3 regions of the Thermomonas brevis genome follow, and region 1 is predicted to be linked to each of the others. Evidence: predicted binding sites of a transcription regulator. Region 1 holds the regulator's gene; each other region holds the start of a gene.
What was found. Region 1 encodes HrcA, which represses chaperone genes, less so after heat shock. Its sites were predicted from a motif close to TTNGCACTCNNNNNNNNNGAGTGCNAA; they were not measured.
Positions count from the first base shown of each region.

Region 2: the regulator HrcA is predicted to act here: its motif matches at 1,791-1,817, upstream of groES (co-chaperone GroES).
Region 3: the regulator HrcA is predicted to act here: its motif matches at 1,524-1,550, upstream of rpoH (RNA polymerase sigma factor RpoH).

Region 1 is NZ_CP060711.1:35,945-39,216, reverse strand. It holds gene dnaK (molecular chaperone DnaK) at 1-702, opposite strand, end outside; gene grpE (nucleotide exchange factor GrpE) at 807-1,304, opposite strand; gene hrcA (heat-inducible transcriptional repressor HrcA) at 1,359-2,411, opposite strand; gene recN (DNA repair protein RecN) at 2,488-3,272, shown strand, end outside.
Region 2 is NZ_CP060711.1:1,411,614-1,414,885, forward strand. It holds gene groL (chaperonin GroEL) at 1-1,399, opposite strand, end outside; gene groES (co-chaperone GroES) at 1,456-1,743, opposite strand; gene cutA (divalent-cation tolerance protein CutA) at 1,926-2,249, shown strand; gene H9L17_RS06580 (protein-disulfide reductase DsbD family protein) at 2,254-3,272, shown strand, end outside.
Region 3 is NZ_CP060711.1:2,007,211-2,010,482, forward strand. It holds gene H9L17_RS09195 (NYN domain-containing protein) at 1-533, opposite strand, end outside; gene rpoH (RNA polymerase sigma factor RpoH) at 632-1,498, opposite strand; TPP riboswitch at 1,703-1,804, shown strand; gene thiC (phosphomethylpyrimidine synthase ThiC) at 1,877-3,272, shown strand, end outside.

The DNA of each region.
Region 1 (3,272 bases):
GAAGTCCTCGCCGCCGAGGAAGGTGTCGCCGTTGGTGGCCAGCACCTCGAACTGCTTCTCGCCGTCGACGTTGGCGATCTCGATGATCGACACGTCGAAGGTGCCGCCGCCGAGGTCGTACACGGCGATCTTGCGGTCCTTGGTGTCGCCCTTGTCGAGGCCGTAGGCCAGCGCCGCCGCGGTCGGCTCGTTGATGATGCGCTTGACGTCGAGGCCGGCGATGCGGCCGGCGTCCTTGGTGGCCTGGCGCTGGCTGTCGTTGAAGTAGGCCGGCACGGTGATGACCGCCTCGGTGACCGTCTCGCCCAGGAAGGCTTCGGCGGTCTTCTTCATCTTCTCCAGCACCTTGGCGGAGACTTCCTGCGGGGCCAGCTTCTTGCCGTCGGCCAGCGCCACCCAGGCGTCGCCGTTGTCGTGCTGGGTGATGGTGTACGGCACCACGCCGATGTCCTTCTGCACTTCGGCGTCGGTGAACTTGCGGCCGATCAGGCGCTTCACCGCGTAGAAGGTGTTCTTCGGGTTGGTGACGGCCTGGCGCTTGGCGGACGCGCCGACCAGCACTTCGCCGTCCTTGGTCCAGGCGACGATGGACGGGGTGGTGCGGTCGCCCTCGCTGTTCTCGATGACGCGGACCTTGCCGCCTTCCATGATGGAGACGCATGAATTGGTGGTGCCCAGGTCGATGCCGATGATCTTGCCCATGGTGTTCCCTCTGTAATGTCGTTGGCGCCGTGCGCCGATGGTTGCTATCTGGGGATGCCGCGCCCGCCTTCAAGAGCCGCGCGGCGATGCGCCGGGGCGCCGTTTCAGTCGTGCCTGGCGACGATCACCAGCGCCGGGCGCAGCAGCCGCCCGTTGAGCAGGTAGCCCTTCTGGAACACGGTGATGACGTGGCCGGGGGCGACGCCCTCCGCCTCGCCCTGGCTGATCGCCTGGTGGTGTTCCGGGTCGAACGGCTGGCCGGTCGGGTCGAGCAGGGTCATGCCATTCTCGGTGGCGACCTTCAGCAGCTGCTTGTAGGTCAGCTCCAGCCCGTGGCGCAGCGCGTCGCCCTCGCCCGCCGCGGACAGGCCGGCATCCAAGCTGTCGAACACCGGCAGCAGGTCGCTGAGCAGGCGCTCGTTGGCGAACTTGCGCGCCTGTTCGATGTCGCGGGCCAGCCGCTTGCGCTGGTTCTCCAGGTCGGCGCGCTCCAGCAGCGACTGCGCCTTCAGCTGCTCGACCTCGGCGCGCAGCGCCTCCAGTTCGTCGTGCTGCGCCGCGTCGGCGTCCTCGTTCACTTCCTGGCTGGGATCGTTGCTCATGTCCACGGTTCGAAATACGCGGCCGACTGCCGCACCGTGCAGGGCTATGGGGGTTCAGGCGTCGGGATTCAAGGCGGCCCCCAGCGCCGCCGCGGTGGCCTCCACCACCGGGATCACCCGCTCGTAGGCCATCCGGCTGGGGCCGATCACCCCCAGCACGCCCAGCACCTGCCCGTCGCGGCCGTAGGGCGCGGTCACCAGCGACATGCCTTCCAGCGGCGCCAGCCCGGTTTCCTCGCCGATGAACACGCGCATGCCCGGCGCCTTGGCGGTGCGCTCCAGCAGCTGCAGCAGCTCGCGCTTTTCGGCGAAGGCGTCGAACAGGGCGCGCAGGCGGTCGAGGTCGCCCAGCTCCTGCAACCCCAGCAGGCGGGTCTGGCCGGCCACCAGCATGTCGTCCTCGCGGGCCGGGGCGAACGCCTGCTCGGCCAGCTCCACCGAGGACGCCAGCAACCGCTCCATCTCGCTGCGGGCGTCGCGCAGTTCGCGCAGCAGCGCGGCGCGGATCAGGCTCAGCGACTGCCCGGCGAAATGGGCGTTCAGGGTGTTCGCCGCCTGCTCCAGCTCCGACGACGAGAACGCCCGCCGCACCTGCACCACCCGGTTCTGCACCTCACCGTCGGCGAACACCAGAATCGCCAGCACCCGCTGCGGGTCCAGCGCCACGAAGTCGATCTGGCGGAAGGCGAAGCTCTCGCGCCTGGGCACGCTGACCATGCCGGCGAAATGGGTCATCGCCGCCAGCAGCTCGGAAGTGCTGCCCAGCAGCGCCTGCGTGCCCGCGCCCGCCGGCAGCCCGCTGCGCAGCCGATGGACGTCCTCGCTGCCCAGCGGCTTGACCTGCAGCAGCGAATCCACGAACAGCCGGTAGCCCTGCGCGGTCGGCACCCGCCCGGCCGAGCTGTGCGGTGCGGCCAGCAGGCCGGCGTCCTCCAGCGAGGCCAGGATGTTGCGGATGGTGGCCGCGCTGACATCCAGCCCGGCGTGTTTCGCCAGCGTCTGCGAGCCCACCGGCTCGCCGTCGCGGATGTGCCGCGACACCAGCGTGCGCAGCAGCTGGCGCGCGCGCGGGTCGAGGGCGATGTCGGGAGCGGGGCGGCGGGCCATGCGCAGGTTGTAAGCGTCCGCCCGCGCGCATGCAACCGCTACCCGCGCATCGCGCCCGCAGGCACAATGCGCAGCCATGCTGACCCGCCTGTCGATCCGCGACTTCGCCGTAGTGGCCCACGCCGAACTGGACTTCGGCGCGGGCCTGACCGTCGTGTCCGGCGAAACCGGCGCCGGCAAGTCGCTGCTGGTGGACGCGCTGGGCTTCCTGTCGGGCGCGCGCGGCGACGCCGGCGCGGTGCGCCACGGCGCGCAGCGCGCCGAGCTGTCGGCCGAGTTCGCGCTGGACGATTGTCCCGCCGCCTCCGCCTGGCTGGCCGAGGTCGAACTGGACGACGACGGCGCCTGCCAGCTGCGCCGCACCCTGCGCGCCGACGGCGGCTCGAAGGCATGGATCAACGGCCGCGCCGTGACGATCGCGCAGCTGGCCGAACTGGCCGGACTGCTGGTGGAAATCCACGGCCAGCACGCCCAGCAAGCGCTGCTGATGCGCCCGCAGCAGACCCGCCTGCTGGACGACTTCGCACGCCATCCGCAGCTGCTGGCGGCCGTCGCCGACTCGGCGCGGCGCTGGAAGGCGCTGCAGCAGGAGCGCGACGCCCTGCTCGCCCGCGGCGACGTGGCCGAACGCCAGGGCTGGCTGCGACACCAGCTGGACGAACTGCAGGCGCAGCCGCTGGAACCCGACGCGCTGGCGGAACTCGACGCCAGCCATCGCCGCCACGCCCACGCCGCCTCGCTGATCGCCGCCTGCGATTCGGCGCTGGACGCGCTGGGCGGCGACGACGCCCTCACCCGCCGCCTGCAGCATCTGCGCGGCGGCCTGCAGCGCGAAGCCTCGAACGAGCCGCGCCTGTCCGA
Region 2 (3,272 bases), 1.4 Mb from region 1:
TCAGCACCACGCTCGGCTCGTCGCCGGCGTTGGTGACGATCTCGCGCAGCGGGGCTTCCATCGCGCGCAGGGCGATCTGGATGCCGTGGTTCTGGTCTTCGTTGGCACCCTTGAGCTCACCGATGGCGGCCTTGGCGCGGATCAGGGCCACGCCGCCGCCCGGGACGATGCCTTCTTCCACGGCAGCACGGGTGGCGTGCAGGGCGTCTTCGACGCGCGCCTTCTTTTCCTTCATCTCCACTTCCGTCGCCGCGCCGACCTTGATGACGGCCACGCCGCCGGCCAGCTTGGCCACGCGCTCCTGCAGCTTCTCGCGGTCGTAGTCCGAGGAGGTTTCCTCGATCTGCGCCTTGATCTGCTTGATGCGCGCTTCGATGCCGGCGGTGTCGCCCGCGCCGTCGATGATGGTGGTGTTCTCCTTCGAGACCTGCACCTTCTTGGCGCGGCCCAGATCCTTGATGGTGGCCTTCTCGAGCGAGAGACCAACCTCTTCGGAGATCACGGTGCCGCCGGTCAGGATGGCCATGTCTTCCAGCATCGCCTTGCGACGATCACCGAAGCCCGGCGCCTTGACCGCGCAGACCTTGACGATGCCGCGGATGGTGTTGACCACCAGCGTCGCCAGCGCTTCGCCCTCGACCTCTTCCGCCACGATCAGCAGCGGCTTGCCGGCCTTGGCCACGCCTTCCAGCACCGGCAGCAGGTCGCGCACGTTGGAGATCTTCTTGTCGTGCAGCAGGATGTACGGGTCGTCCAGTTCGGCCTGCATCGACTGCTGGTTGTTGATGAAGTACGGCGACAGGTAGCCGCGGTCGAACTGCATGCCCTCGACCACGTCCAGCTCGTTCTCCAGGCCCGAGCCGTCCTCGACGGTGATCACGCCTTCCTTGCCGACCTTGTCCATCGCCTGCGCGATCAGGTCGCCGATGTTGGCGTCCGAGTTCGCGGAGATGGTGCCGACCTGGGCGATTTCCTTGCTGGTGGACGACGGCTTGGACAGCGACTTCAGCTCGCCCACGGCGGCGGTCACGGCCTTGTCGATGCCGCGCTTCAGGTCCATCGGGTTCATGCCGGCGGCGACCGCCTTCATGCCCTCGCGGATGAACGCCTGCGCCAGCACGGTGGCGGTGGTGGTGCCGTCGCCGGCGTTGTCGGAGGTCTTGGAGGCGACTTCCTTCACCATCTGCGCGCCCATGTTCTCGAAGGCGTCGGCCAGTTCGATTTCCTTGGCGACGGAGACGCCGTCCTTGGTGATGGTCGGCGCGCCGAAGCTCTTCTGCAGCACGACGTTGCGGCCCTTCGGGCCGAGGGTGGCCTTGACGGCATTGGCGAGCACGTTGACGCCGCGCACCATGCGCGCGCGGGCGTCCTCACCGAAACGAATGTCCTTGGCAGCCATTGCGAATTACCTCAGTAAGAATTCAATCGATTGAGAGGAAAGGAGGCGACGCGCGATCAGAGGATCGCGAAGATGTCGTCTTCCTTGACCACCAGCAGTTCCTGGCCGTCCAGCTTCACCTCGGTGCCGCTGTACTTGCCGAACAGCACCTTGTCGCCGACCTTGACCTGCGGCGCGCGCACCTGGCCGTTGTCCAGCACCTTGCCGGTGCCCACGGCGATCACTTCGCCCTTGATCGGCTTCTCGGTGGCGCTGTCGGGGATGACGATGCCGCCCGCGGACAGCTTCTCTTCTTCCATGCGCTTGATGACCACGCGGTCGTACAGCGGCTTGATGTTGGACATGTGCAACCTCTGCAAATGGTTGATTGTGTGGGAAAAACCCGGAAATTTTAGCAGCCGGCCGAGCCGAGTGCCAATGCACGGGACGAGAAAATCCCGCGACCGGGATGCCGGGGAGATGGGGCGGGCCGCGGGGCTTTCAAGGGGCCGCGGGCAAATTTCCCGCGCGGCCTTACCCTAGGCGCATGGACGTCCTGCTCTGCCTGTGCACCTGCCCCGATGCCGCCACTGCCGGGCAACTCGCGGAAACCCTGGTCGGCGAACGGCTGGCCGCCTGCGTCAACATCGTGCCGGGGCTGCGCTCGGTCTACCGCTGGCAGGACGCGGTCCAACGCGACGAGGAAGTCCTGCTGCTGATCAAGACCACGCGGGCGCGCTACCCGGCGCTGCAGGCGCGGCTGCCGGCGCTGCATCCGCATGAACTGCCGGAGCTGGTGGCGGTCGAAGTCGCCGACGGCCTGCCCGCCTACCTGCGCTGGGTGGCCGACGCCGCCCGTCCCTTAGAATAAGTCCATGTTCCGACTGCCTTTCCGACTGCGCCGCTGGCTGGCCGCGCCGGCCCTGCTCGCAGGCCTGCTGGCCGCGCCGGCCCATTCCGCCGACGTCGACCTGCCGCCGGTCGACGAGGTGTTCGTGCTTTCGGCCACGGCGACCGCGCACGACCGCATCGAGGTGCGCTGGAAGATCGCCGACGGCTACTACCTGTACCGCCACCGCACCTCGGTGCAGGCTGACGCCGCGTTCCCCGGCGCGCGGCTGGCGCTGCCGGACGGCGACAAGCACCGCGACGAGTTCTTCGGCGACGTCGAGACCTACCGCAAGCAATTGGTGGGCGCGTTGACCGGCACGCCCGGCGTCGATGCCGCCGCCACCATCCTGACGGTGAAATACCAGGGCTGCGCCGACGCCGGCGTCTGCTATCCGCCGCAGACCCGCAAGCTGCGGGTGGCGCTGCCGCAGGCGGCCGCGGGCGGCGGCTTCGGGCTGGGACGCAAGGCCGGCGGCGGGCTGTTCGGCCTCGGCAACGGCGCGGCCGGCACGGTGGATACCGCGCCGCTGCCGCCGGAGCAGGCGTTCGCCAGCGAGGTCATCGCGCTGGACGGCAACACCCTGCTGCTGCGGCTGACCCCGGCGCGCGGCTATTACCTGTACCGCGACAAGCTCTCGGTGAAGCTGGACGCCGGCAACGGCCTGTCCACCGCGCTGCCGCCAATCGCGCGGCTGCCGAAGGCGACTTCGCACCGCGACGAGCATTTCGGCGACGTGGCGGTGTACTTCGGCCAGGTCGAGATCCCGCTGCCGGTGGCGCGCACCACGCCGCGCGCGGCCAGCGGCGCGCTGACGCTGGGCTTGCAGGGCTGCCAGGCCGACGGCATCTGCTATCCGCCGATGACGCGCCGGCTGGCGGTGTCGCTGCCGGCGGGCACGGTGAAGCCGGCCGCGGACGCCACGGCTTCGACTGCAGGCTCGCCAGCGGACACCGCGATCGCCGCGCCCGACGCGGCCGATGGCTCGACGCAGACCAGCGCCGC
Region 3 (3,272 bases), 1.5 Mb from region 1:
CGGATCGTCGCCGTGCCGGCGGGCGCGGGCTGTGGCGTTGCCGCCGGAGCCGCCGCCGGGGCGGTAGGTTCCGCCCTCTGTTCCGGAGCGGGCGCGCTGTCTTCCTGCGCATCGACGTAGAAGAACACCGAGCACGCCCGCTTGAACGCCGTCGGCGCCTGCGATTTGCCGAAGCCGTAGACCTGCATGTTGGCGCTGCGCAGGCGCATCACCAGCGGGGTGAAATCCGAATCGCTGGACATCAGCGCGAAGGCGTCGAAGTCGCCGCCGTGCAGCAGGTCCATCGCCTCGATCACCATCGCCATGTCGGAGGCGTTGCCCTTGCTGGTGTAGGCGATCTGCTGCACCGGCTGGATGGCGTTGGATAGCAGCGCCTCGCGCCAGCCGCGGAGGTGCGGGCTGCCCCAGTCGCCGTAGGCGCGGCGCACGTTGGCCATGCCGAGGTCGGCGATCTCGCCCAGCACGTAGTCGAGGGTGGACACCGAGGCGTTGTCGGCATCGATCAGCAGGGCGATCCGCAGGCTGTTCTTCATCGGCTGTCCTCCCCGGAAGACGGCAGCCTAGCAGCTAGAACGCGAACGGCCCGGATCGCTCCGGGCCGTTCGGTGTTGCATCGATGGCGAAGCGGCGCTTACGCCGCGAACAGCGCCTTCATCTTCTTCAGCGCGTTGGCCTCGATCTGGCGGATGCGCTCGGCGGAGACGCCGTACTCGTCGGCCAGTTCCTGCAAGGTCACCTTGCTGTCGGCGTCCAGCCAGCGGCGCCTGATGATGTCGCGCGAGCGCGCATCCAGCTTCGCCATGCCTTCGCGCAGGACTTCCAGCTGGTCGGCCTCGCTGTCGGCGGATTCGTAGGCGGCGGCCGGGTCCTGCTCGTTGGCGACCAGATAGTGCGCCGGTGCGGGCGGGGCGTGGTCGTCGTCGGCGTCGTCGGGCGCGTCGAAGCCGATGTCGCGGCCGGACAGGCGCGACTCCATCTCCAGCACCTCGCGCTCGGACACGTTCAGGTCCTTCGCCACCGCGCTGACTTCCTCGGCGTTGAGCCAGCCCAGGCGGGTCTTGCTCTTGCGCAGGTTGAAGAACAGCTTGCGCTGCGCCTTGGTGGTCGCGACCTTCACGATGCGCCAGTTCTTGATGATGAACTCGTGCATCTCGGCGCGGATCCAGTGCACCGCGAAGCTGACCAGGCGCACGCCCACGGCCGGGTCGAAGCGCTTCACCGCCTTCATCAGGCCGATGTTGCCTTCTTGGATCAGGTCGCCCAGCTGCAGGCCGTAGCCGCTGTAGCCGCGCGCCACGTGCACGACGAAGCGCAGGTGCGACAGGATCAGTTCCTGCGCGGCGGCGATGTCGTTGTCTTCGCGCAAGCGGCGGGCCAGCTGCTGCTCGTCCTCGACGGACAGCACCGGGATCTGGTGGACGCCGCTGATGTAGGCCTCCAGCGAGCCCATGGCGCTGGGGATCGGCAGATTGTTGGCGACGAGCGCGGTGGATGTCATGGCGGGTTCCCTCATGCGGTCGATTCTAGCAGTCGCCATCTATGACTGCTAACCGGGCCGGAAGTTCTGAGCGTTGCATCCGTGGAACGCTGGCCCGTTCAACTTCCATTGGGCCATGCACCCCGTCAAGGCGATGTGGGGACGTTCCGGGCGGGGACAAGCCCGGCCCGGCTTGACAGCGCCGGCGACCGCGCCGATCCTCCCGCACATTCCGAGGGGAGCCCCGTACGGGGCTGAGAAAGCGTCGAGCTGACCCTTGAACCTGATCCGGGTCATACCGGCGTAGGAACGGAAGAAAACGCGCGGCGCCCATGCGGCGGCGCGCGCCGTTGCATCGTCCCGCCCGGATCTCCCGCGTTTCGCACGAGGAGGAGATCCATGCAGCAGCATCCCGACGCCCGTCCGGGCCCCGTCACCACCGGGCCGATCCGCGGCTCGCGCAAGGTCTATCTGTCGCCGCCCGGCCATCCCGACCTGTGCGTGCCGTTCCGCGAGGTCGCGCTGGACGATCCGCACTCGCCGCGGCTGCGCCTTTACGACACCTCCGGGCCCTACACCGAGGACGCCGCCGCCATCGACCTCGCCGCCGGCCTGCCCGCGCCGCGCGAGGCCTGGCTGGCCGCGCGCGGGTTCGAGGACATCGAGGGCCGCGCGGTGCGCCCGGAGGACAACGGCCACGCCAGCGGCGAGCGGCTGGTCGCGCCCTGCCCGGCGCGGCGGCGCCTGCGCCGCGGCCGGCCGGGGCAGCCGGTCACCCAGCTGGAGTTCGCCCGCGCCGGCATCGTCACCGAGGAAATGGTCTTCGCCGCCCACCGCGAGAACCTGGCGCGCACCGCCGCCAGCGCCGAGGAGCTGCAGCGGCTGGCGGCGGGCGAATCGTTCGGCGCCGCACTGCCGGCGCTGGTGACGCCGGAGTTCGTGCGCGCGGAGCTCGCCGCCGGCCGCGCCATCCTCCCGGCCAACATCAACCACCCGGAGCTGGAGCCGATGGTCATCGGCCGCAATTTCCTGGTGAAGGTGAACGCCAACATCGGCAACTCGGCGCTGTCCTCCGGCGTGGCCGAGGAGGTGGAGAAGCTGGTGTGGGCGATCCGCTGGGGCGCGGACACGGTGATGGACCTGTCCACCGGCCGCAACATCCACAACCTGCGCTCGTGGATCCTGCGCAACGCGCCGGTGCCGATCGGCACGGTGCCGCTGTACCAGGCGCTGGAGAAGGTGGGCGGCGACCCGGCGCGGCTCGACTGGGCGGTGTTCGAGGACACCCTGATCGAGCAGGCCGAGCAGGGCGTGGACTACTTCACCATCCATGCCGGCGTGCGCCTGGCCCATGTGCCGCTGACCGTGCGCCGCGTCACCGGGATCGTCTCGCGCGGCGGCTCGATCATGGCGCGCTGGTGCCTGGCGCACCACCGCGAGAACTTCCTGTACGAACGCTTCGACGACATCTGCGCGATCCTGCGCCGGTTCGATGTCGCCTTCTCGCTGGGCGACGGCCTGCGCCCCGGCAGTCTGGCCGACGCCAACGACGCCGCCCAGTTCGCCGAACTCGACACCCTCGGCGAGCTGACGAAGGTCGCGTGGGGCCATGGCTGCCAGGTGATGGTGGAAGGCCCCGGCCACGTGCCGATGCACAAGATCCGCGAGAACATGGACCGCCAGCTCGCCGCCTGCGCGGAGGCGCCGTTCTACACGCTGGGGCCGCTCACCACCGACGCCGCGCCCGGCCACGACCACCTCACCTCGGCGATCGGCGCGGCGATGATCGGCTGGT